Linked DNA regions of Paracoccus pantotrophus. The protein of the gene in region 1 interacts with the protein of each later gene in a pairwise test. Links are inferred from orthologs where the notes say so. Each region holds a gene or a part of one and is shown in the gene's direction. Other genes may lie near its edges. The genes, in order: rlmN and ftsZ.

Region 1 (10,665 bases):
CGCGGGCTCCGGCCCGGCGCGATGGATGATGCGCCGGGCCGAGGGCGGCTGGTCCAGGTCCGGCGCCCGCGTCGCCATGCGCAAAAGCGAGGGCAGCGGCGTCAGCGTGTATTCGCCCATGCGGGCCAGGAATTCGATCATCCCCGGCGCCAGCGGCGGCGCGTCGATCAGCCGCGCTACCGGCCGCAGCTTGGCCGCGTCGAAATCGCCGATCCCCGGCCCCCAGACCGCGCCCATCACCCGGCGCGGGCCCAGCGGCACCACGACCAGCTGGCCCAGCCGCACGCCGCCCTCGGGCGCGAGATAGTCGAGGATGCCGACCACCTCCTGCGTCAGCACCGCGATGCGCGCGCCATGGGGATAGAAGAGCGGCGGGGACATCTCAGGCCGGCAGCGCCGCCCAGCCGATCAGCAGCAGCAGCGGCCAGTTTCCGACCAGGAACGGACCGGCGGCCAGGGCCGGCAACAGGGCGACGAGATCGGGCTGAAGGGCTTCCAAGTGCATTCCTCCTGCGGCAGCGGCGGATAAGCGTGATCCAAAAGGTCCGCCACTAGTGGCATGTCGGCGCCCTGCCCCGCAAGCCGGGCCCGCAAGCCGCGCAGGCCGGACTTCACGCGCCGGCTGTTATGCGCTAAACCCACGGCAAAACCGCAAGAAGGGCTCCCTCCCATGAAATTCTTTGTCGATACCGCCGACGTCGCCGCGATCCGCGAATTGAACGACCTTGGCATGGTGGACGGCGTCACCACCAACCCGTCGCTGATCCTGAAATCGGGCCGCGACATCCTGGAAGTCACCAAGGAGATCTGCGACATCGTCGAGGGCCCGGTCAGCGCCGAGGTCGTCGCCCTGAAGGCCGAGGACATGATCCGCGAGGGCGAGCACCTGGTGAAGATCGCCCCGAACATCACCGTCAAGGTGCCGCTGACCTGGGACGGGCTGAAAGCCTGCAAGGCGCTGTCCTCGCAGGGCCACAAGGTGAACGTGACGCTGTGCTTCTCGGCCGCGCAGGCGATCCTGGCCGCCAAGGCCGGCGCCACCTTCATCAGCCCCTTCATCGGCCGGCTCGACGACATCAACTTCGACGGCATGGAACTGATCGCCCAGATCCGCGAGATCTATGACAATTACGACTTCCAGACCCAGATCCTGGCCGCCTCGATCCGCTCGGTGAACCACATCACCGACGCCGCCCGCATCGGCGCCGACGTCATCACCGCCCCGCCCGCGGTCATCAAGGCGATGGCGAATCACGTGCTGACCGACAAGGGGCTGGAGCAGTTCACCGCCGACTGGGCCAAGACCGGGCAGAAGATCGTCTGATGACCGAGCAGACCGCGGCCGAACTGACCGAGGAGATCCGCGCCCGGCTGCTGGCACAGCCCGAGCTGATCCTCGCGGATCGCGACCTGATGCGCGCGCTAATCGGCGCGCGCGAGGCCGAGGTGGGCGAGAACGTCATCGACATCCGCGGCCGCGCCATGCAGGCGCTGGAATCGCGGCTCGACCGGCTCGAGGCGGCGCATGAATCGGTGATCTCGGCCGCCTATGACAACCAGTCGGGGATGAACACCATCCACCGCGCCGTGCTGTCGCTGCTGGAACCGACGGATTTCGAGGAGTTCCTGGAAAACCTCGACATCGCCGTGGCGCCGATCCTGCGGGTGGAAACCCTGCGGCTGGTGATGGAATCGGGCGGCGAGATCCCGGCGCCCGAGGCCAGCGGCCCGCTGGTGATCGCGCCCTCCGGCACGGTGGCCCGGCTGATCTCGGGCGGGCGGCGGATGCCGCGCGGCGACGACATCGTGCTGCGCCGCGTGGCGCGCGAGACCTTGCCCTTCCATGGCGAGGCCCGCGCGCCGATCCGCTCCGAGGCGCTGCTGCCCATCGATCTCGGCCCCGGCCGCTTCCCGGCGCTCTTGCTGATGGGCTCGGCCGATCTGGGGCGCTTCAACCCGGCCCAGGGCACGGATCTTCTGCGCTTCTTCGGCCAGGCATTCCGGCTGGTGCTGATCTCCTGGCTCAGGACATGACCGGCGGGGCCAAGCCCCTGGCGCTGGCCCCGGCCATGGCCGAGAACCTCGCGCGCTGGCTCGACAGCGAGCGCGCGACCCGCGACCGTTCCGACCACACCATCCGCGCCTATCAGGCCGACCTTCTGGCCTTCCTGGCCTTCCTCGGCGGCTATCACGGCACGCCCGCCCTGCCGGCGACGCTGGCCGGGCTGACGCAATCCGACATGCGGGCCTTTGCCGCCGCCGAGCGCGGCCGCGGGCTTTCGCCCCGCTCGCTGGCGCGCAGGCTTTCGGCGACGCGCAGCTTCATCCGCTGGATGTCGGACCGCCACGGCTTCGACGCCTCCAGGGCGCTGGCCTCGCGCAGCCCGAAATTCACCCGCTCGCTGCCGCGGCCGCTGGCGCCGGACCAGGCGCAGGCGGTGCTGGACATCGCCGCCAGCGCCCATCCCGAGGCCTGGATCGCCGCCCGCGACGCGGCGGTGCTGACGCTGCTCTGGGGCTGCGGGCTGCGCATCTCCGAGGCGCTGGGGCTCGACGGCGCCGACTGGCCGCTGCGCGAGGTGCTGACACTCCGCGGCAAGGGCGGCAAGGAACGCCAGGTGCCGGTCCTGCCCATCGCGCGCAAGGCCATCGCCGATTACCTGCGCCTGTGCCCTTATCCGCTGGAGGCCAAGGCGCCGCTGTTTCGCGGCGCCCGCGGCGGCCGGCTCAGCCCCACGCTGGTCGCGTCCGCGATGCGCCAGGCGCGCCAGGTGCTGGGCCTGCCGCCGACGGCAACGCCGCATGCGCTGCGCCACTCCTTCGCCACGCATCTGCTGGCGGCGGGGGGCGACCTGCGCACGATCCAGGAGCTGCTGGGCCATGCCAGCCTGTCCACGACCCAGGTCTATACCGGCGTGGACGACGCCCACCTGATGGCGGTCTATCGCGCCGCCCATCCCCGCGCCTGAGCGGTTTCGCCCTTTCCCAAATACCCAACCGGCCGGGCGACCGGCAGAGGCCGCGCCCGGCCTTTCGCCAGAACTTCTTCGTTCCGCAAATACCCATGCGACCCCGCCGCCCGCGCCGGCTTTACATTTCCCGCGCGGCATCCCAAAGGGGCGGCATGTTCGAACTCTCCCTCGATCTCGTGCTGCTCCTGGCCGGCGCCGCATTCGCCGCCGGCTTCGTCGATGCCATCGCCGGCGGGGGCGGGCTGATCACCGTCCCCGCCCTGATGCTGGCCGGCCTGCCGCCGGCACAGGCGCTGGCCACGAACAAGGTCCAGGGCGTCTTCGGCGCAGGGACGGCGGCGATCTCCTATGCCCGCAGCGGGCTCGTGGACCTGCGCGGGCAGAGCGGCGCGGCGGCGGTCGCCTTCGCGGCCGGGCTTTGCGGCGCGCTGCTGGTCAGCTGGATCCCGGCGCAGGCGCTGCGCTACGGCCTGCCGCTGCTGCTGATCGGCATCGCCGCCTTCTTCGCGTTGAAGCCGGGGCTGAACGATACCGACCGCATGCGCCGCATCGCCCCGGCCGCCTTCACCGCCTCGGTCGTGCCCCTCGTCGCCTTCTATGACGGGCTGGTCGGGCCGGGCACGGGATCCTTTTTCATGCTGGGCTTCGTCATGCTGGCCGGCTACGGCATCCTCAAGGCGACGGCGTATACGAAACTGCTGAACTTCGCTTCGAACCTGGGCGGGCTGGTCGCCTTTGCGGCGGTAGGCAAGCCGCTCTGGCTGGTCGGCACCGTCATGGCGCTGGCGCAGATTGCCGGCGCCCTGCTCGGCGCGAGGCTGGCGATACGGATCGGTGCGCGGGTCATCAAGCCCTTGCTGGTCGCAACCTCGACCGCGCTGGCGCTGCGGCTGATCTGGCAGATTCTCTGAAGGTTGGGGGCTTTGCGCCCCCACGCCCGCCGGGCAAGCCCGACGGGCTTCCCCCGCAGGATATTTGCCCAAGGAAGAAGCGGCCGGGGCCTGGGGTTCTTTCTTGTCCAAATATCCTGGGGGAGCGCGGAACGCGCGGGGGCAAAGCCCCCGATCTGATCGGGAAGGCTGCGCGCCCGGATCAGCTCGGGAACCCCTCGGCCCGGCGCAATTCGCCCGTCGCCAGGCCGCGCCAGTTGCGCATGGGCCCGGTCAGGTATTTCTGCACCACCGGATGGGCTTCCTCCAGCAGGCCCAGATGCACCATCAGCGCGGTAATCGCGGCCTCGGCGCCGCGGGTGCCGCCATCCGCGATCTTCAGCGCGATGCCCAGCCCGCGTTCGGGGACGATGCCGACGAAAACCGCCTCGGCCCCGGTCTTGACCGCGGCGCGGCCCTGCATGGCCCGCATCAACTCGGTGCAGGCCCGGCCTTCGCCGGCGACCAGCTCCGGATGGGCCAGCATCGCCTCGACCAGGCGCCGCTGCGCCCAGCCCCGCGCGCCGGCGCCCGGCCGGGCGAAACCGGCCATGGCATGGGCCAGCCCCTCGACCGTGCAGGCGAAATTCGGTGCTGAGCAGCCGTCGATGCCCCAGCCGGTCGCGGTCTCGCCCGTCACCTCCTCGAAGGCGCGGCGCACGGCGCGCTGCACGGGATGGTCGATCTCGACATATTCCGGGCCGGCATTCATGTGCCGTTTCAGCGTCAGGAAACCGGCATGCTTGCCCGAGCAGTTGTTGTGGACCTGGCAGGGGCTTTCGTCCGAGCAGATCAGCCGCTTGCGCTCGGCCGGATCGCCTGGCAGATGCGCGCCGCAGCGCAGGTCGCCGTCGTCGAGCCCCAGGCCGGACAGCCAGGCCGCGACCCGCTCGGTATGAATGCGCCCGCCGCTATGGCTGGCGCAGGCCAGGGCCAGATGCTCGCTTCCCAGCCCCGCCGCATCGGCCGCCCCGCTTTCGACCAGCGGCAGCGCCTGGATCATCTTGCAGGACGAGCGCGGATAGATCACCGCACCCGGATTGCCCCAGGCTTCGACGATGCCATTCGCGTCCGATATCACCACATGGCCCAGATGGGTGCTTTCGCGCATGCCGCCCCGCCACAATTCGATGAGTCTGGCTGCGGTCATGGTTGCTTTTCCTCTGACAATCGCGCGATTTTCCGCGAACGGGGGTTTTTCACGGCTTCCTTTTCGCATTATCTTGCCGCCAGATGGTTGAAAACACCACCGTCATCGGCAACAAGCCGGAACAAACCGGACCATGGCAGGAGGCCAGAGCATGTTGAAATTCGCGCCGCGCGCCGCAGCGGCAGCCGCCGCAATTGCGATCGCCGCGTCTTCGCCGGTCCTGGCCCAGGACTCGACGAATGTGATCGGGACCGAGGGCGACTGGACCGTCTTCTCGGCGACCAGCCCCAAGGAATGCTGGGCAGTGTCGGCCCCGAAATCCACCCAGAACCTGGACACGAACGGCAAGCCCAAGGAAGTGACGCGTGGCGACATCCGGCTTTACGTCGCCTATCGGCCCGGCCAGTCGGGCGAGGTCTCGTTCTCGGGCGGCTATCCCTTCGCCCCCGATTCGGCGGTCGAGGTGAATGTCGGCGGCAATGTCTTCAAGCTGTTCACCGAGGGCGAAAGCGCCTGGACCGGCTCTCCGGCCGATGATGCCAAGCTGGTCTCGGCGCTGCGGGCGGGCTCGACTGCGGTGGTGACCGGGCGCTCGGCGCGGGGCACCGTGACCAAGGACACCTTCAGCCTGTCGGGCATCACCGCCGCGACGAACAAGGCCCAGGCCGCCTGCAAATAATCCGCAACTGCCGGAACCGCAGCGGACAGGGGCGCGAGCCCCTGTTTTCTTTTGGGCCGCCTTGTTCTATATAGGCCCATTGCCCCCTTGCCGCCCGGACAAGCCAGCCATGAACGCCCCGTCGCCCGTCACGCCCTCTGCCCCGATCACCCAGGATCTGCTGACCATCCCGCGCAAGCTGCCCGAGACGGCGCGCCGCAACCTGGTCGGCCTGACCCGCGAGCAGCTGCACGAGGCGCTGGTCGAGGCCGGCACGCCGGAACGGCAGGCCAGGATGCGCGTCGGCCAGATCTGGCAATGGATCTATCACTGGGGCGTGCGTGATTTCGCGCAGATGACCAACCTGGCCAAGGATTACCGCGCGCTCCTGGCCGAGAAGTTCGAGATCGCCCTGCCCGAGATCGTCACGCGCCAGATCAGCGCCGACGGCACCCGCAAGTACCTGCTGCGCATCAATGGCGGCCATGAGGTTGAGACCGTCTATATCCCCGAGGAAAACCGCGGCACGCTTTGCATCTCTAGCCAGGTGGGCTGCACGCTGACCTGTTCCTTCTGCCACACCGGCACGCAGAAGCTGGTGCGCAACCTGACCGCGGGCGAGATCGTCGGCCAGGTGCTGGTGGCCCGCGACGACCTGGACGAATGGCCGAAGCCCGGCGCGCCCAAGGACGAGACGCGGCTGGTCTCGAACGTGGTGCTGATGGGCATGGGCGAGCCGCTCTACAATTTCGACAATGTCCGCGACGCGATGAAGGTGGTGATGGATGGCGAAGGCATCAGCCTGTCGCGCCGCCGCGTCACGCTGTCGACCAGCGGCATCGTCCCGGAAATCGCCAGGACCGCCGAGGAGATCGGCTGCCTGCTGGCGGTCAGCTTCCATGCCACCACCGACGAGACCCGCGACAGGCTGGTGCCGGTGAACAAGAAGTGGAACATCGAAACGCTGCTGAATGCGCTGCGCGACTATCCGCGGCTGTCGAACTCGGAACGCATCACCTTCGAATACGTGATGCTGGACGGGGTGAACGACAGCGACGAGGATGCGCGCCGGCTGGTCCGGCTGATCCGCGGCATCCCGGCCAAGGTGAACCTGATCCCCTTCAACGAATGGCCCGGCTCGCCCTATCGCCGTTCCAGCTGGGAGCGGATCGAGGCCTTCGCCGACATCGTCCACAAGGCCGGCTATGCCTCGCCCATCCGCACGCCCAGGGGCGAGGACATCATGGCCGCCTGCGGCCAGCTGAAATCCGCGACCGAGCGCGGCCGCAAATCCGCCGCCCAGATCGCGGCCGAGGCCCGCGCCTAACGGCATCATGCCTTGCGCCTGCGGCCCGGCCGCATGGGTATTTGAAGAACGAAGAAGTCCTGGCCCGACTCCGGGCTTCTTCGTTCCATAAATACCCCTGCAACAGTACCGAAGGGGCGGGGCGCTTCACGAATCCGGCAAGATCCGCGGCGACCTTGCCCCGCGCGCCCCGCAGTCGTAGAAGCGTCGCGACCCGCGAAAGAGGTGCCGCATGACCCGTCCGAAACCCGTCGTCCTTTGCATCCTCGATGGCTGGGGCATTTCCTCGCGACCCGAGCAGAGCGCACCCGACCAGGCCAGGACGCCGCATTTCGACCGGCTGATGCGCGGCTGTCCGCATGGGACGCTGGTGACCTTCGGCCCCGATGTCGGCCTGCCCAGGGGACAGATGGGCAATTCCGAGGTCGGGCACACCAATATCGGCGCCGGCCGCGTCGTGGCCATGGACCTGGGCCAGATCGACCTGGCGATCGAGGACGGCAGCTTCTACGAGAATGCCGCGCTGGGTGAGTTCATCCGCAAGCTCAAGGCCAGCGGCGGCACCGCGCATCTGATGGGCGTCGTTTCGGACGGCGGCGTGCATGGCCATGTCCAGCATGTCATCGCCGCCGCCCGCGCCGTGGCCGACAAGGGCGTGCCGGTGGTGGTCCATGCCATCACCGATGGCCGCGACGTGCCGCCGGCATCGGCCGCGGGCTTCGTCACCGAGCTTCAGCGCGCCCTGCCCGAGGCCGCCCGCATCGGCACCGTCATCGGCCGTTATTACGCCATGGACCGCGACAACCGCTGGGAACGCGTCGCCCGGGCCTATGCCGCCATGGTCCGCGCCGAGGGATTGCCCGCCCCCGATGCCGCGCAGGCCGTGGCCGAGGCCTATGCCCGCGACGAAACCGACGAGTTCATCCAGCCCACGGTGATCGACGGCTATGCGGGCGCCGGGGACGGCGACGGCTTCTTCTGCCTCAATTTCCGCGCCGACCGGGCGCGCGAGATCCTGGCCGCCATCGGCCAGCCGGACTTCGCCGCCTTCGACACCGGCCGGCGGCCGCAATGGGCGGCGCTGCTGGGCATGGTCGACTATTCGGCCAGCCATGACGAATACATGCAGGCCGCCTATCCCAAGCGGCAGGTGGTGAACACGCTGGGCGCCTGGGTCGCGGCCAAGGGCCTGCGCCAGTTCCGCCTGGCCGAGACCGAGAAATATCCGCATGTCACCTTCTTCCTGAACGGCGGCAAGGAAACCCCCGAGCCGGGCGAGGACCGCTTCATGCCGGCCAGCCCCAAGGTCGCGACCTATGACCTGGCGCCCGAAATGGCCGCGCCCGAGGTCAGCGCCAAGCTCGTCGAGGCCATCGAGGCAGGCTACGATCTGATCGTGGTGAACTATGCCAATCCCGACATGGTCGGGCATACCGGCAGCCTGCCCGCCGCCATCCGCGCCTGCGAAGCGGTGGACAAGGGGCTGGGCATGATGCTGGCAGCCCTGGAAAAATCCGGCGGTGCCGCGGTGGTCATTGCCGATCACGGCAATTGCGAGACCACCATCGACCCCGAGACCGGCGGGCCGCATACCGCCCATACCACCAACCCGGTGCCGGTGATCGTCTTCGGCGGGCCCGAGGGCGCGACGCTGCGCAACGGCCGGCTGGCCGACGTGGCGCCGACGGTGCTGGACCTGATGGGCCTGGACCTGCCGCCCGAGATGACCGGCACCTCGCTGATCGAGCGGGCATGAAACCCAGGCTGCTGCTGCCCATTCTGCTGGCCTTCGGGCTCGGCTCGATAGCCCCGGCCCAGCCGGCGACGCCCGCGCAGGGCGATTCGCAACTGGACCTGGCCGCGCAGGAGGCGGCCGAGGCGGCCGACCTGCTGCGCGCCGCCGTGGGCCAGCTGGACGAGGCGCTGACCGAGGACGATCAGGTCGCCTCGCTGACCCGGATGATCCGCGCCTATGAGCAGGGCATGGCCGCGCTGCGCGAGGGTTTGCGCCGTGCCGGCATCCGCGAGCAGGAGATCCGCGCCGAGTTCGACGCCCGGCGCGAGCGGCTGGGCCGGGCGCTGGGGGTGATGACCTCGATGCAGAAATCGCCCGAGACCGTGCTGCTTCTGCATCCCTCGGGGCCGCAATCCTCGGCCCGCGCCGGGATGATCCTGTCCTCGGTCGCGCCGGGGCTGGAAGCCGAGGCCCGCGAGATGCAGCAGAAGCTGGAGGAGATCCGCGCCGTGCGCACGATCCAGCTGAACGCCGCGAACACGCTGGCGCAGGGGCTCGGGCAGGTGCAGGAGGCGCGGCGGCTGCTGGCCTCGGCGGTGACGGACCGCTCCAGCCTGCCGGTGCGCTTCGGCGAGGATCCCAGGGAACTGACCGCGCTGGTGGAATCGGCCGATACGCTGGACGCGCTTGCATCGGGCATCGCCGGGATGGAGCAGGACGTGGGCGCCCCCATGGCCGATTTCGAGGGCGCGCAGGGCAGCCTGCCCTTGCCGGTCCTGGGCCGGGTGCTGCACCGCTATGACGAGCCCGACGCCGCGGGGGTGCGCCGGCCCGGCATGGTCATCGCCACCGCACCCGCCGCGCTGGTCACGCTGCCCTGGCCTGCGACGATCCGCTATCGCGGTCCGCTGCTTGATTACGGCAATGTGATGATCGTTGAGCCCGCGCGCGGGTATCTGATGATATTCGCCGGTCTGGCGCAGGTCTTCGGCGAGACGGGCGACGTGCTGGCGGCGGGCGAGCCGGTGGGGCTGATGGGCGGGCAGGAACCGCCCGCGCAGGAGTTCGGCGCCGAATTCGTCGCCAATGCCGCCGCCGGAGGCGGTGCTGGACAGACCGAGACACTGTATGTTGAACTTCGCAAGGGCAAGGAAACACTAGACCCGGCAGAGTGGTTCGTGATGAATCCCATTGTCGGAGAGGCCGCGGACGGGACAGGCCGCAACGCAACCGGGCAGGACGGAACTGAATGAAACATTATCTTCTGGCAGGGGCGATCGGCACGCTTGCGGGCATCACCGTCGCCACCCAATTCGCCGGCCCGCTGGTCGCGCAGGAATCGGGCAGGAACGCCTCGGTCTATGAGCAGCTGGACCTGTTCGGCAACGTGTTCGAGCGGGTGCGCGCCGACTATGTCGAGCAGGTGGACGACAAGAAGCTGATCGAGGCGGCGATCAACGGCATGCTGACCTCGCTCGACCCGCACAGCTCGTTCCTGTCGGCCAAGGATTACGACGACATGCAGACCCAGACCCGCGGCAGCTTCGGCGGGCTGGGGATCGAGGTCGGGCAGGAGGACGGGCTGGTCAAGGTGATCTCGCCCATCGACGACACGCCGGCGGCCGAGGCCGGGGTCAGGGCCGGCGACTACATCACCCATGTGAACGGCGAATCGCTGATGGGCATGAACCTGGACGAAGCGGTCGAGAAGATGCGCGGCCCCGTCGGGTCCGAGATCAAGATCACCATCCTGCGCGAGGGCGAGAAGGAGCCCTTCGACCTGACCATCACCCGCGACACGATCAAGCTGACCGTGGTCAAGACCCGCATCGAGGGCCATGCCGTGGTGCTGCGCGTCACCACCTTCAACGACGAGACCTTCTCGACCCTGAAGACCGAGATGGACAAGGCGATC
Region 2 (10,734 bases), on another replicon or contig:
GAACGCCGATGGCGCCACCGCCGCCGAGCTGGAGGCCCTGGGCGAATTGGTGCGCGCCCGCGTGCGCGAGGCCAGCGGGCACGAGCTGCAATGGGAAGTCATCCGCGTAGGCCAGCCCTAGGAACCGGCCGTAACCCGCCGTCATCGCCGGAAATATCGCGCAAGACGCGAAAAGGGACTTTTGTGATTCCGCCCAAGCGGCTATCCTGACCGCATAATTACCCGGACCAACCGGGGAACATGAGGCAGAACATTGGCGGGCAGGTCGAGCAGGTCGGCCCCGAAAGTCGCAGTCCTGATGGGCGGACCCTCGGCCGAGCGCGAGGTTTCGCTCTCGTCGGGGCGTGAATGCGCGGTTGCGCTGCGGCAGGCGGGCTATGAAGTCGTCGAATTGGATGCGGGCAGGGATCTGCCCGCGCGTCTGGCCGAACATGCGCCGGACGTGGTCTTCAACGCCCTGCATGGCCGTTGGGGCGAGGATGGCTGCGTGCAGGGCCTGCTGGAATGGCTGGGCTGGCGCTATACCCATTCCGGCGTGCTGGCCTCGGCGCTGGCCATGGACAAGTCCCGCGCCAAGGAGATCCTGCGCCTTGCCGGCCTGCCGGTGCTGGACAGCCTGATCGCCGATGCCGCCGAGGTGCGCGCCCGTCACGTCATGGCGCCGCCCTATGTGGTCAAGCCGAACGACGAGGGCTCCTCGGTCGGGGTCTATATCGTGCACGAGGCCGCCAACGGCCCGCCGCAGCTTTCCGACCGGATGCCCGCGCGGGTCATGGTGGAGACCTATGCGCCGGGGCGCGAGCTGACCGTGGCCGTGCTGGGCGACCGCGCGCTTGGCGTGACCGAGATCGTGACTGAGGGCTGGTACGACTACGACGCCAAATACAAGCCCGGCGGCTCGCGCCATGTCATCCCCGCCGAGATCCCGCCGGAAATCGCCGCCGCCTGCCGCGACCAGGCCGTGCGGGCGCATCGGGCGCTGGGCTGCCGCGGGCTGACCCGCACCGATTTCCGCTGGGACGAAAGCCGCGGGCTGGGCGGGCTGATTATCCTCGAGGTGAACACCCAGCCCGGCATGACCCCCACCTCGCTTGCCCCCGAGCAGGCGGCCCATGCCGGCATGGACTTTCCCGCGCTTTGCCGCTGGATCGTCGAGGAGGCGCTATGCAGGGCCTGAACCCCTTTCACCGCGGCCAGGGGCCGGGCGGGCGGCCGGCGCCGGTGCGTCCCGCACCCGCGCGTCCCGCCCCGGTGGCGCCGCGCACGCCGCGCAAGGATCCCGCGCCCTCGCGCCTGGCCTACCGGCTGAACCGGATGATGCTGCGGCCGCTGGTGCGGCGGCTGGTGCATGTCGGCCTGCCCGCCTTTCTGGCGGCGCTGGTGGCGGGGATCTGGCTGTCGGACGACACGCGCCGCGCCAACCTGACCGGCGGCATCGACGCCATCGTGGACCGCATCCAGCACCGCGACGAATTCATGGTCAGGATGATGACCATCGAGGGCGCCTCGCCCGCGGTGGACAAGGGGCTGCGCGCCATGCTGCCGGTGGACCTGCCGGCCTCGAGCTTTGACATCGACCTGGAAAAGCTGCGCGAGCGGGTGCTGAAGCTGGATGCCGTCGAGGCGGTGGACCTGCGCATCAAGCCGGGGGGGGTGCTGTCGGCCGTCGTGACCGAACGGGTGCCGGCCCTGCTGTGGCGCCATGCCCGCGGCATCGAGCTGCTGGACAAGACCGGGCACCGCGTCGCCTCGGTCACGGGGCGCGAGGTGCGGGGCGACCTGCCCATCGTCGCCGGCGAGGGCGCCGACCGCGCCGCGGCCGAGGCGCTGGCGCTGATCGATGCCGCCGGGCCGATCCTGCCGCGGCTGCGCGGGTTGGAGCGCATGGGCGAGCGGCGCTGGGACGTGGTGCTGGACCGCGGCCAGCGTATCAAGCTGCCCGAGGACAAGGCGCTGCAGGCGCTGGAGCGCGCCATCGCGCTGGACCGCGCGCTGCACATGCTGGACCGCGACCTTTCGGTCGTCGACCTGCGGCAGGAGGCGCGGCCCGTGGTGCGGCTGGGGCTGGAGGCGCAGAACGCCATCCGCCGCGCCCGCGGCCAGCCGGAACTGGGCGCGGACGGATTGCCGCTGCCGCCCGACGCCGCGGCGGGGGCGACGGCGGGCAAGGCGGCAAAGACCGCGCGGAAAAGCGGCTGACAGCGCAAAGGAGGCAGGTGAGATGAAGGATCTGTATCAGGGCCAGCGGGCAATGCGGAACATGCGCCGCCAGGCCATGCAGCGCGGCGTCATCGCGGTTCTGGACATCGGAACCTCGAAGATCGCCTGCCTGGTGCTGCAATTCGACGGCCCGAGCCAGTTCCGCGAGACCGACGGCGTCGGCCCCATGGCCGGCCAGTCGAATTTCCGCGTCATCGGCACCGCCACCACCCGCGCGCGCGGGATGCGCTACGGCGAGATCGAGACCATGGCCGAGACCGAGCGCGCCATCCGCACCGTGATCCAGTCGGCGCAGAAGGTCGCGGGGGTGCGCGTCGATCACGTCATCGCCTGCATCTCGGGCGCGCGCCCGGCCAGCTATGGCCTGGCCGGCGAGATCGTGCTGCCCGCCGGCAAGGTCGGCGAGGGCGACGTGGCCCGCGTCCTGGCCGCCTGCGAGGTGCCCGATTTCGGCCGCGGGCGCGAGGTGCTGCACGCCCAGCCGGTGAACTTTGCGCTGGACGGCCGCTCGGGTCTGTCGGACCCGCGCGACCAGTCGGGCAGCCGGCTGGCCTGCGACATGCATGTGCTGACCATCGACGGCGATGCGGCCAGCAACCTGGTGCATTGCATCCGGCGCTGCGACATGGAACTGGCGGGCGTGGCCTCGGCCTCATACGCCTCGGGCCTTGCCGCGCTGGTCGAGGACGAACAGGAGCTGGGCGCCGCCTGCATCGACCTGGGCGGCGGCACCACCGGGGTTTCGGTCTTCATCAAGAAGCACATGATCTTTGCCGATGCCGTCCGCTTCGGCGGCGAGCTGATCACCCAGGACATCGCCAAGGGGCTGCGCGTCAGCCATGCCGTGGCCGAGCGGCTCAAGACCCTGCATGGCGGGCTGGAGGCCACCGGCCGCGACGACCGCGAGATGATCGAACTGGGCGGCGAGACCGGCGACTGGGACACCGACCGCCGCAGCGTCAGCCGCGCCGACCTGATCGGCATCATGCGCCCGCGGGTCGAGGAGATCCTGGAAAAGGTGGGCGAGATCCTGGACGCGGCCGGCTTCGACTGCATGCCCTCGCGCCAGATCGTGCTGACCGGCGGCGGCAGCCAGATTCCGGGGCTCGATGCGCTGGCCGCGCGCATGCTGGGGCAGAACGTGCGCATCGGCCGGCCGCTGCGCATCCAGGGCCTGCCGCATAACGCGACCGCGCCGGGCTTTTCCTCGGCCATCGGACTGGCGCTGCTGACGGCGCATCCGCAGGACGAATGGTGGGATTTCGACATGCCCGCCGAGCACTATCCGGCGCGCAGCCTGCGCCGGGCCTATCGCTGGTTCCGCAACAACTGGTAGGGGCGCGGAACCCGGATGCGGTGGTGTGGGCGGGCGCCTCCACCACATGCAGCAGAATGGGCAAGATGCCGCCGAAAACACCAGCGTCCACCGCGATATTTGGTGTGCGAACTGTGTTTTTCGGGTGACGCTCGGCGCGAATCTGGCTAGGCTGGCTGGTATACGGGGATTCGACCGGACTGCGCTTATGTCCGGCGCAACAGATGAAGGCAGGCGAGAGATGGAACGGCAGATTCACCTGATGCTGAATGATGACCAGGAACTGAAGCCGCGCATTACCGTCTTCGGCGTCGGTGGCGCGGGTGGCAATGCGGTCAACAACATGATCGACAAGCAGCTGGAGGGGGTCGAGTTCGTCGTGGCGAATACCGACGCCCAGGCGCTGCAATCCTCCAAGGCCGAAAGCCGCATCCAGATCGGCCCGAAAGTGACCGAGGGGCTGGGCGCTGGCGCCAAGCCCTCGATCGGTGCCAAGGCCGCCGAGGAGACGATCGAGGACATCGTCGATCACCTGATGGGCGCGCATATGTGCTTCATCACCGCCGGCATGGGCGGCGGCACCGGCACCGGCGCCGCCCCGATCATCGCCCAGGCCGCGCGCGAGATGGGCATCCTGACCGTCGGCGTCGTGACCAAGCCCTTCCAGTTCGAGGGCACCAAGCGAATGCGTCAGGCCGAGGAGGGCGTCGAGCAGCTCCAGAAGGTCGTGGACACGCTGATCATTATCCCCAACCAGAACCTGTTCCGGCTGGCCAACGAAAAGACCACCTTCACTGAAGCCTTCGCCATGGCCGACGACGTGCTCTACCAGGGCGTCAAGGGCGTGACCGACCTGATGGTGCGCCCGGGCCTGATCAACCTCGACTTCGCCGACGTGCGCGCCGTGATGGACGAGATGGGCAAGGCGATGATGGGCACCGGCGAGGCCTCGGGCGAGAACCGCGCCGTGCAGGCCGCCGAGAAGGCCATCGCCAACCCGCTGCTGGACGAGATCAGCCTGAACGGCGCCAAGGGCGTCTTGATCAACATCACCGGCGGCTATGACCTGACGCTGTTCGAGATGGACGAGGCGGCCGAGAAGATCCGCGAGAAGGTTGATCCCGACGCCAACATCATCGTCGGCTCGACGCTGGACCCGTCGATGGAAGGCTCGATCCGCGTCTCGGTGGTGGCCACCGGCATCGACGCCTCGGCGGCCGAGCTGCCCGTGCCGCGCCGCGGCATGAAGGAGCCGCTGACCCAGCACCCGCCCGTCGCGCAAAAGCCCGTCGAGGAAGAGCTGCCGGTTCCGCCGCGCCGCGCCGCGCCCCTGGTCGAGCCCGCCCCGGCGGCGCGCGTCCAGCCCTCGGCTCCGGCGGCACGCTATGACGAGGACGACATGCCGCGTCCGGCCTATCAGCCGGACCTGCGCCAGCCCGCCGCGCCCAGCGACGCGCTGAACGGCGATGCGGGCGGCTTCGTCGCGCCCACCCGCCCGCAGGCCCCGGCCGGCACGCCGTCGGATGCGGTGATGCAGCGCCTGGCCGCTGCCGTGCAGAAGGCGCCCGAGCGCCAGGCCGCGGCCCAGAATCGCGCCGCCCAGCAGCAGCCGGCCGAGCAGGGCCGCGCCCAGGGCCGCATGGGCGGGCTCAGCCGGATGCTGGAACGCATCTCGGGCCATGGCGAGCAGGCGGACAAGCCCGCGCCCTCGACCATCGCCGAACGCGTGAACGAGCGCGTCGCGGCCCGCAACCGCGGCGGTTTCGACGCCGGTTTCGACGATCTGGCCAGCCCCGACCGGGCCGGCGACAATGTCGAAATCCCGGCTTTCCTGCGCCGCCAGGCGAATTGAGCCGATCACAAATTTCCGGCGACGACTTCGTGAAGGACCGCTTCGGCGGTCCTTTTTTCATTTTTGATCATGGCGTTACCGATGCAGGTGGGGGGCGGGGCGCAAGCCGCGGCCGATTGTTTCACCCCGTTACAAAAGGTTATTTGAGCAATCGGCGGGGGATGCCTAACTGATCCTTGCGCCGCGGATTTCTTGCCGTGGCACGCTCAGTTCACAAGAATCGGCAGGCAAGACCATGCAGACCACCATCGCTCAGAAAGCCCAGTTCCGCGGCGTCGGACTGCATTCGGGTGCGGCCGTGCGGCTGACGATCCTGCCGGCGCCGGCGGATCACGGCATCGTCTTCGTGCGCACCGACCTGGGGGGCGCCCGGATCCCGGCGCGCTGGGACCATGTCACCCCCTCGCAGCTTTGCACCCTGCTGGACAACGGCCGCGGCGCCACCGTCTCGACGGTCGAGCATGTGATGGCCGCGCTGTCGGGCACCGGCATCAACAATGCCGTGGTCGAGGTGAACGGGCCGGAAGTGCCGATTCTCGACGGTTCCTCGGCGCCTTTCGTGCAGGGCATCCTGGAAGCCGGCCTGCGCCGGCAGGCGGCGCCGCTGCGCGCGATCCGCGTGCTGCGCGAGGTCGAGGTGCGGCAGGGCGAGGCTTTCGCCCGCCTCTCGCCCGCCGACCACCTGGAGATCCATTTCGACATCGACTTCGTCGACGCGGCGATCGGCCGCCAGGAAAAGCACCTCGACATGGCAAATGGCAGCTTCGTGCACGAGCTGATGGACAGCCGCACCTTCTGCCGCCAGGCCGATGTGGTGCAGATGCAGCGGAACGGGCTGGCGCTTGGCGGCACCTATCTGAACGCGGTGGTCGTGGATGGCGACCGGGTGCTGTCGCCGGGCGGGTTGCGCCACCGCGACGAGGCCGTGCGTCACAAGATGCTGGACGCGGTGGGCGACCTGGCGCTGGCCGGTGCGCCGCTCCTGGCGCGCTATACCGGCCACCGCGCCGGCCATGCCATGACCAACAAGCTGCTGCGCGCGCTTTTCGCCCAGCCGGAGGCCTGGGAATGGGTCACGCTGACCCCGGCGATGGAAAGCCGTCTGCCCGGCGCCGGGGTGATCGCCTCGGCCGCGCGCCTCGCCCCTCGCAACCGCCAGTTGGCCGTCGCCTGAAGGTGGCGGCCCTGCGCCGGTTTAGCCGTTTTGGCATTTTGCGCAGCCCGATTTTCTGTGCTAGGACGGCCGGGCCGCGCGGGCCTTCTGCCCATGCGGGAACGTGAATTTCTGACGGGCGGGATGGAATGACAGGCATCAGATCGGGTTCCTTGGTCGCGGCTGTGCTGTCGTTGGGCCTGCTGGCGGGCTGTTCGGGCGGTGCGGGGAAAAAGCCCGAATCATTCGAGAATTTCACCGCCGAACAGATCTACAAGCGCGGCGAATACGAGCTGGAGAATTCCCGCCGCCCCAAGGATGCGGTGCAGTATTTCTCCGAAGTCGAGCGGCTTTACCCCTATTCCGAATGGGCCAAGCGCGCGCTGATCATGCAGGCCTATGCCTATCACCGTGCCCGCGACTACGAAGAGGCGCGCGGCGCCGCGCAGCGCTTCATCGACACCTATCCGGGCGACGAGGACGCGGCCTATGCGAAATACCTGCTGGCGCTCAGCTATTACGACCAGATCGACGAGGTCGGCCGCGACCAGGGCCTGACCTTCCAGGCGCTCCAGGCGCTGCGCGAGGTGATCGAGCAATATCCCGACACCGAATATGCCCGCTCGGCCATCCTGAAATTCGACCTGGCCTTCGACCATCTTGCCGCCAAGGAGATGGAGATCGGCCGCTACTACCTCAAGCGTGGGCATTACACCGCGGCGATCAACCGTTTCCGCGTCGTGGTCGAGGAGTTCCAGACCACCACCCACACCCCCGAGGCGCTGATGCGCCTGGTCGAGGCCTATCTGGCGCTCGGCCTGAACGACGAGGCACAGACGGCGGGCGCGATCCTGGGCCACAACTTCCAGTCCTCACCCTTCTACCAGGATGCCTTTGCGCAGCTGCGCGGCCGCGGCCTGCAGGCCGAAGCGCGCGGCGACAGCTGGCTGACGCGGGTCTATCGCCAGGTCATCCAGGGCAAGTGGCTGTAGCCCGGCGATGCTGCGGCATCTCGACATCCGCGACATGTTGCTGATCGACCGGCTGGAACTGGAGTTCCGGCCGGGCCTCAACGTGCTGACCGGCGAGACGGGGGCGGGCAAATCGATCCTGCTCGACTGCCTGGGCTTCGTGCTGGGCTGGCGCGGCCGCGCCGATCTGGTGCGCGCCGGCGCAAGCCAGGGCGAGGTGACGGCGGTCTTCGACCTGCCGCCCGGCCACCCCGCCCGCACCCTGCTGGACGAGGCGGGCTTTCCGGTCTCGGACGAGCTGATCATCCGCCGGGTGAATGCCGGGGACGGGCGCAAGACCGGCTGGATCAACGACCGCCGCGCCTCGGGCGAGGTCTTGCGCACGCTTTCGGAACTGCTGGTCGAGCTGCATGGCCAGCATGACGACCGCGGCCTTCTGAACCCGCGCGGCCACCGGCTGCTGCTGGATGCTTTTGCCGGGGTGGACCTGGGGCCGGTCCGTGCTGCCTGGGCCGCCCGGCGCGAGGCGCGCGCGGCGCTGGAACGGGCCGAAGCGGCGCTGGCGGCGGCGAAGGGCGAAGAGGATTTCCTGCGCCATGCCGTGGCCGAACTCGACAAGCTCGATCCGCAGCCGGGCGAGGAGGCGGAGCTAGACACGCGCCGCCGCGCCATGCAGGGCGCCGAACGCATCCGCGAGGACGTGGCGCGGGCCTTGCAGGCCCTGGGGCCGCAAGGGGCCGAGGGCGCGATGCTGGATGCCGCGCGCTGGCTCGACGGTGCCGCCGAGCGGGCCGAGGGCCGGCTGGAGGCGTCCGCCGCCGCGCTGCAGCGGGCGCTGATCGAGCTGGGCGAGGCGGTCTCGGGCGTCGAGGCGGCGCTGGAGGCGATGGATTTCGACCCGCGCGAGCTGGAGACGACCGAGGAGCGGCTGTTCGCGTTGCGGGCGCTGGCGCGCAAGCACGATGTGCTGGCCGACGACCTGGCAGGGCTGGCCGATGCCTTGCGGGCCCGGCTGGGCCGGATCGACGCGGGCGAAGGCGACCTGGCGCGCCTGCGCGAGGCCGTGGCGGCGGCCGACGCCGCCTATGGCGCGGCCGCGGCGGCCCTGTCGGAGCAGCGCGCCGCGGCCGCCAAGCGGCTCGATGCCGCGATGGCGGCCGAACTCGCGCCGCTGAAGATGGAGCGGGCGGTCTTCGAGACCCGGCTTTCCGCGGCCGAGCCGGGCCCCGAGGGCTGCGATGCCGTGGCCTTCACCGTCGCCACCAATCCCGGCGCCCCGGCCGGGCCGCTGGACCGCATCGCCTCGGGCGGCGAGCTGTCGCGCTTCCTGCTGGCGCTCAAGGTCTGCCTGGCGCGCGGCAATGACGCGCTGGTGCTGATCTTCGACGAGATCGACCGCGGCGTCGGCGGCGCCACCGCCGATGCGGTCGGCCGTCGCCTGGCGCGGCTGGCCGAGGGCGCGCAGGTGCTGGTCGTCACCCACAGCCCGCAGGTTGCGGCGCTTGGCGGGCATCATTTCCGAGTGGCGAAATCGGTCGCGGGCGGCATGACCACCTCGAACGTCGCTGCGCTGACCGCCAGCCAGCGCATCGAGGAAATCGCCCGCATGCTCGCCGGCGAAGAGATCACCGCTGCGGCCAAGGCGGCCGCGCGCGCGCTGCTTGAGCCCAAGGTCGTAGGCTCCTGATGCCGCATCCTGGGGGCTAGCCCGCGCTCATTGCCTGGGCCGGCTCCTTCTTCTCGGACAGCCGGTCGCGCGATTCCGACAGGCGGGCATGCATGAGATCGTGGGCCTGCTGCGCGTGTCTCTGCCGAATCGACTCGAAGATCGCGAAATGTTCGTCGAAGACGCGGCTCAGCCCGCTGGCCTCGCGCTTGACCGACACGCCGTGAAAGCGCATCCCCACGGTGATATGGTCCTTCAGGGCCGCCATCGCGGTCGAGAAATAGCTGTCCTCCGCCGCGATGGCGATGGCGAGGTGGAACTGGAAATCCGCATCCTCTCGATGGACCTGAGGATTGGTCGCGTCGCGCCTATGCTCCAGCGCGTCGCGGATCTGCGCCAGGGTTTGCGGGTCATGGCGTTCGGCCGCGAATACGGCGGCTGAGGGTTCCAGCGTCAGGCGGGATTCATAGCAGCTGAGCAGGTCCGGGACGTTTTCAACGGGCCAAAGCCCAGCGGCTGCTTAAGCCCGATCGCGCGCACGAAACTGCCCGCACCACGGCGCGAATAGATCAGCCCGTGTTAGCGCAGAGGTTTCAGCGCATCGCGGATGACGCGGGGCGAGACCTCGAACTCGGCCGCCGCTCGTCCGGTTTGTAGGAGCCGGACTTGATCGCGCGCTCCATACGTTCATAGACGATTTCGCCAAGGCTTTTCCGTGCGGTCTTTTCCACTGCTGGCATCACTACTCGCCCCGAAACATCGCCAGAATGGTGGCAAGGGTTTTTTCATCGCCGAAGCCGCCTGATTTCGCAATGATGCGGCGGTCCCCGGCAAAGGCGACCGGCAGGCATTCCCCGCGCAACTCCAGCGCCGTCCGCGCCCATTTCGGCCAGCACGGCCTCGGCTGCGGCGCCGCCGGTCAGAAGCATCGCCTGGCGTGGCCTGCACCAGCAGGTCGGCGGCGCCGGACAGGCTTGCGGGATCGTCCAGATCGCCCCGCGGCACCCCGGCGCCTGCGACTGCTGGCGCGCATCCGCTGCTCCTGCCGCATGGCTTTCGCTGAACATCGATGAACTGCCTCTGGGAGGAAAGATCGTGATCCGCAAGACCGCAATGCTGGGAGGGCTGCTGCTGGCGACCTGCCTGACCGCGGCGGCCATGGGCAGGACAGGGCCGTCAGGATCGTCATGGCCGAGGATGTGGACCTGCTGGAGCCCTGCATGTCCACGCAATCGACCATCGGCGCGGCGCTGTTGCAGAACATCAGCGAAACGCTGACCTATCTCGATGTGGGCGGCTGCGGCGGATTGCAGCCGAAACTGGCCGAAAGCCGGGAACAGCTGCCCGACGGCAGTTGGCGGTTCGAGCTGCGCCAGGGTGTGACCTTCTCGGACGGCACCCCCTTCGATGCCAGGGACGTGAAGCATTCCTTCGACCGGGTGATGAGCGACCAGATCACCTGCGAGGCCAAGCGTTATTTCGGCGGCATGACCGTCAGCGCCGGAGTGGTCGACGACCATGCCATCGACTTCAAGGCCGATCCGGTCCAGCCGATCC

The links.
Region 2: the proteins of rlmN (region 1) and ftsZ interact in binary tests that used the Escherichia coli proteins (3 or more experiments, as listed by UniProt). The link is inferred for Paracoccus pantotrophus from one-to-one orthologs.

Annotation. Positions count from the first base shown.
Region 1 is NZ_CP044426.1:258,436-269,100, reverse strand. What follows is about bases 5,035-7,937. They hold rlmN (23S rRNA (adenine(2503)-C(2))-methyltransferase RlmN), read left to right. Parts: upstream 5,035-5,839; coding sequence 5,840-7,036; downstream 7,037-7,937. Other genes in these bases: gpmI (2,3-bisphosphoglycerate-independent phosphoglycerate mutase), read left to right, coding at 7,248-7,937; ESD82_RS11735 (invasion associated locus B family protein), read left to right, coding at 5,203-5,730; ESD82_RS11740 (asparaginase), read right to left, coding at 5,035-5,051. Outside these bases: ESD82_RS11765 (primosomal protein N'), read right to left, coding at 1-381; fsa (fructose-6-phosphate aldolase), read left to right, coding at 671-1,324; ESD82_RS11755 (DUF484 family protein), read left to right, coding at 1,324-2,034; ESD82_RS11750 (tyrosine recombinase XerC), read left to right, coding at 2,031-2,969; ESD82_RS11745 (TSUP family transporter), read left to right, coding at 3,125-3,883; more of ESD82_RS11740, read right to left, coding at 4,065-5,034; more of gpmI, read left to right, coding at 7,938-8,771; ESD82_RS11720 (murein hydrolase activator EnvC family protein), read left to right, coding at 8,768-10,003; ESD82_RS11715 (S41 family peptidase), read left to right, coding at 10,000-10,665.
Region 2 is NZ_CP044423.1:1,387,344-1,398,077, reverse strand. Bases 3,110-6,081 are described here. They hold ftsZ (cell division protein FtsZ), read left to right. Parts: upstream 3,110-3,776; coding sequence 3,777-5,387; downstream 5,388-6,081. Other genes in these bases: lpxC (UDP-3-O-acyl-N-acetylglucosamine deacetylase), read left to right, coding at 5,623-6,081; ftsA (cell division protein FtsA), read left to right, coding at 3,110-3,556. Outside these bases: murB (UDP-N-acetylmuramate dehydrogenase), read left to right, coding at 1-121; ESD82_RS06735 (D-alanine--D-alanine ligase), read left to right, coding at 254-1,177; ESD82_RS06730 (cell division protein FtsQ/DivIB), read left to right, coding at 1,165-2,199; more of ftsA, read left to right, coding at 2,222-3,109; more of lpxC, read left to right, coding at 6,082-6,561; ESD82_RS06710 (outer membrane protein assembly factor BamD), read left to right, coding at 6,690-7,532; DNA repair protein RecN, read left to right, coding at 7,540-9,198; ESD82_RS22110 (FadR/GntR family transcriptional regulator), read right to left, coding at 9,215-9,628. UniProt on the Escherichia coli protein: Essential cell division protein that forms a contractile ring structure (Z ring) at the future cell division site. The regulation of the ring assembly controls the timing and the location of cell division.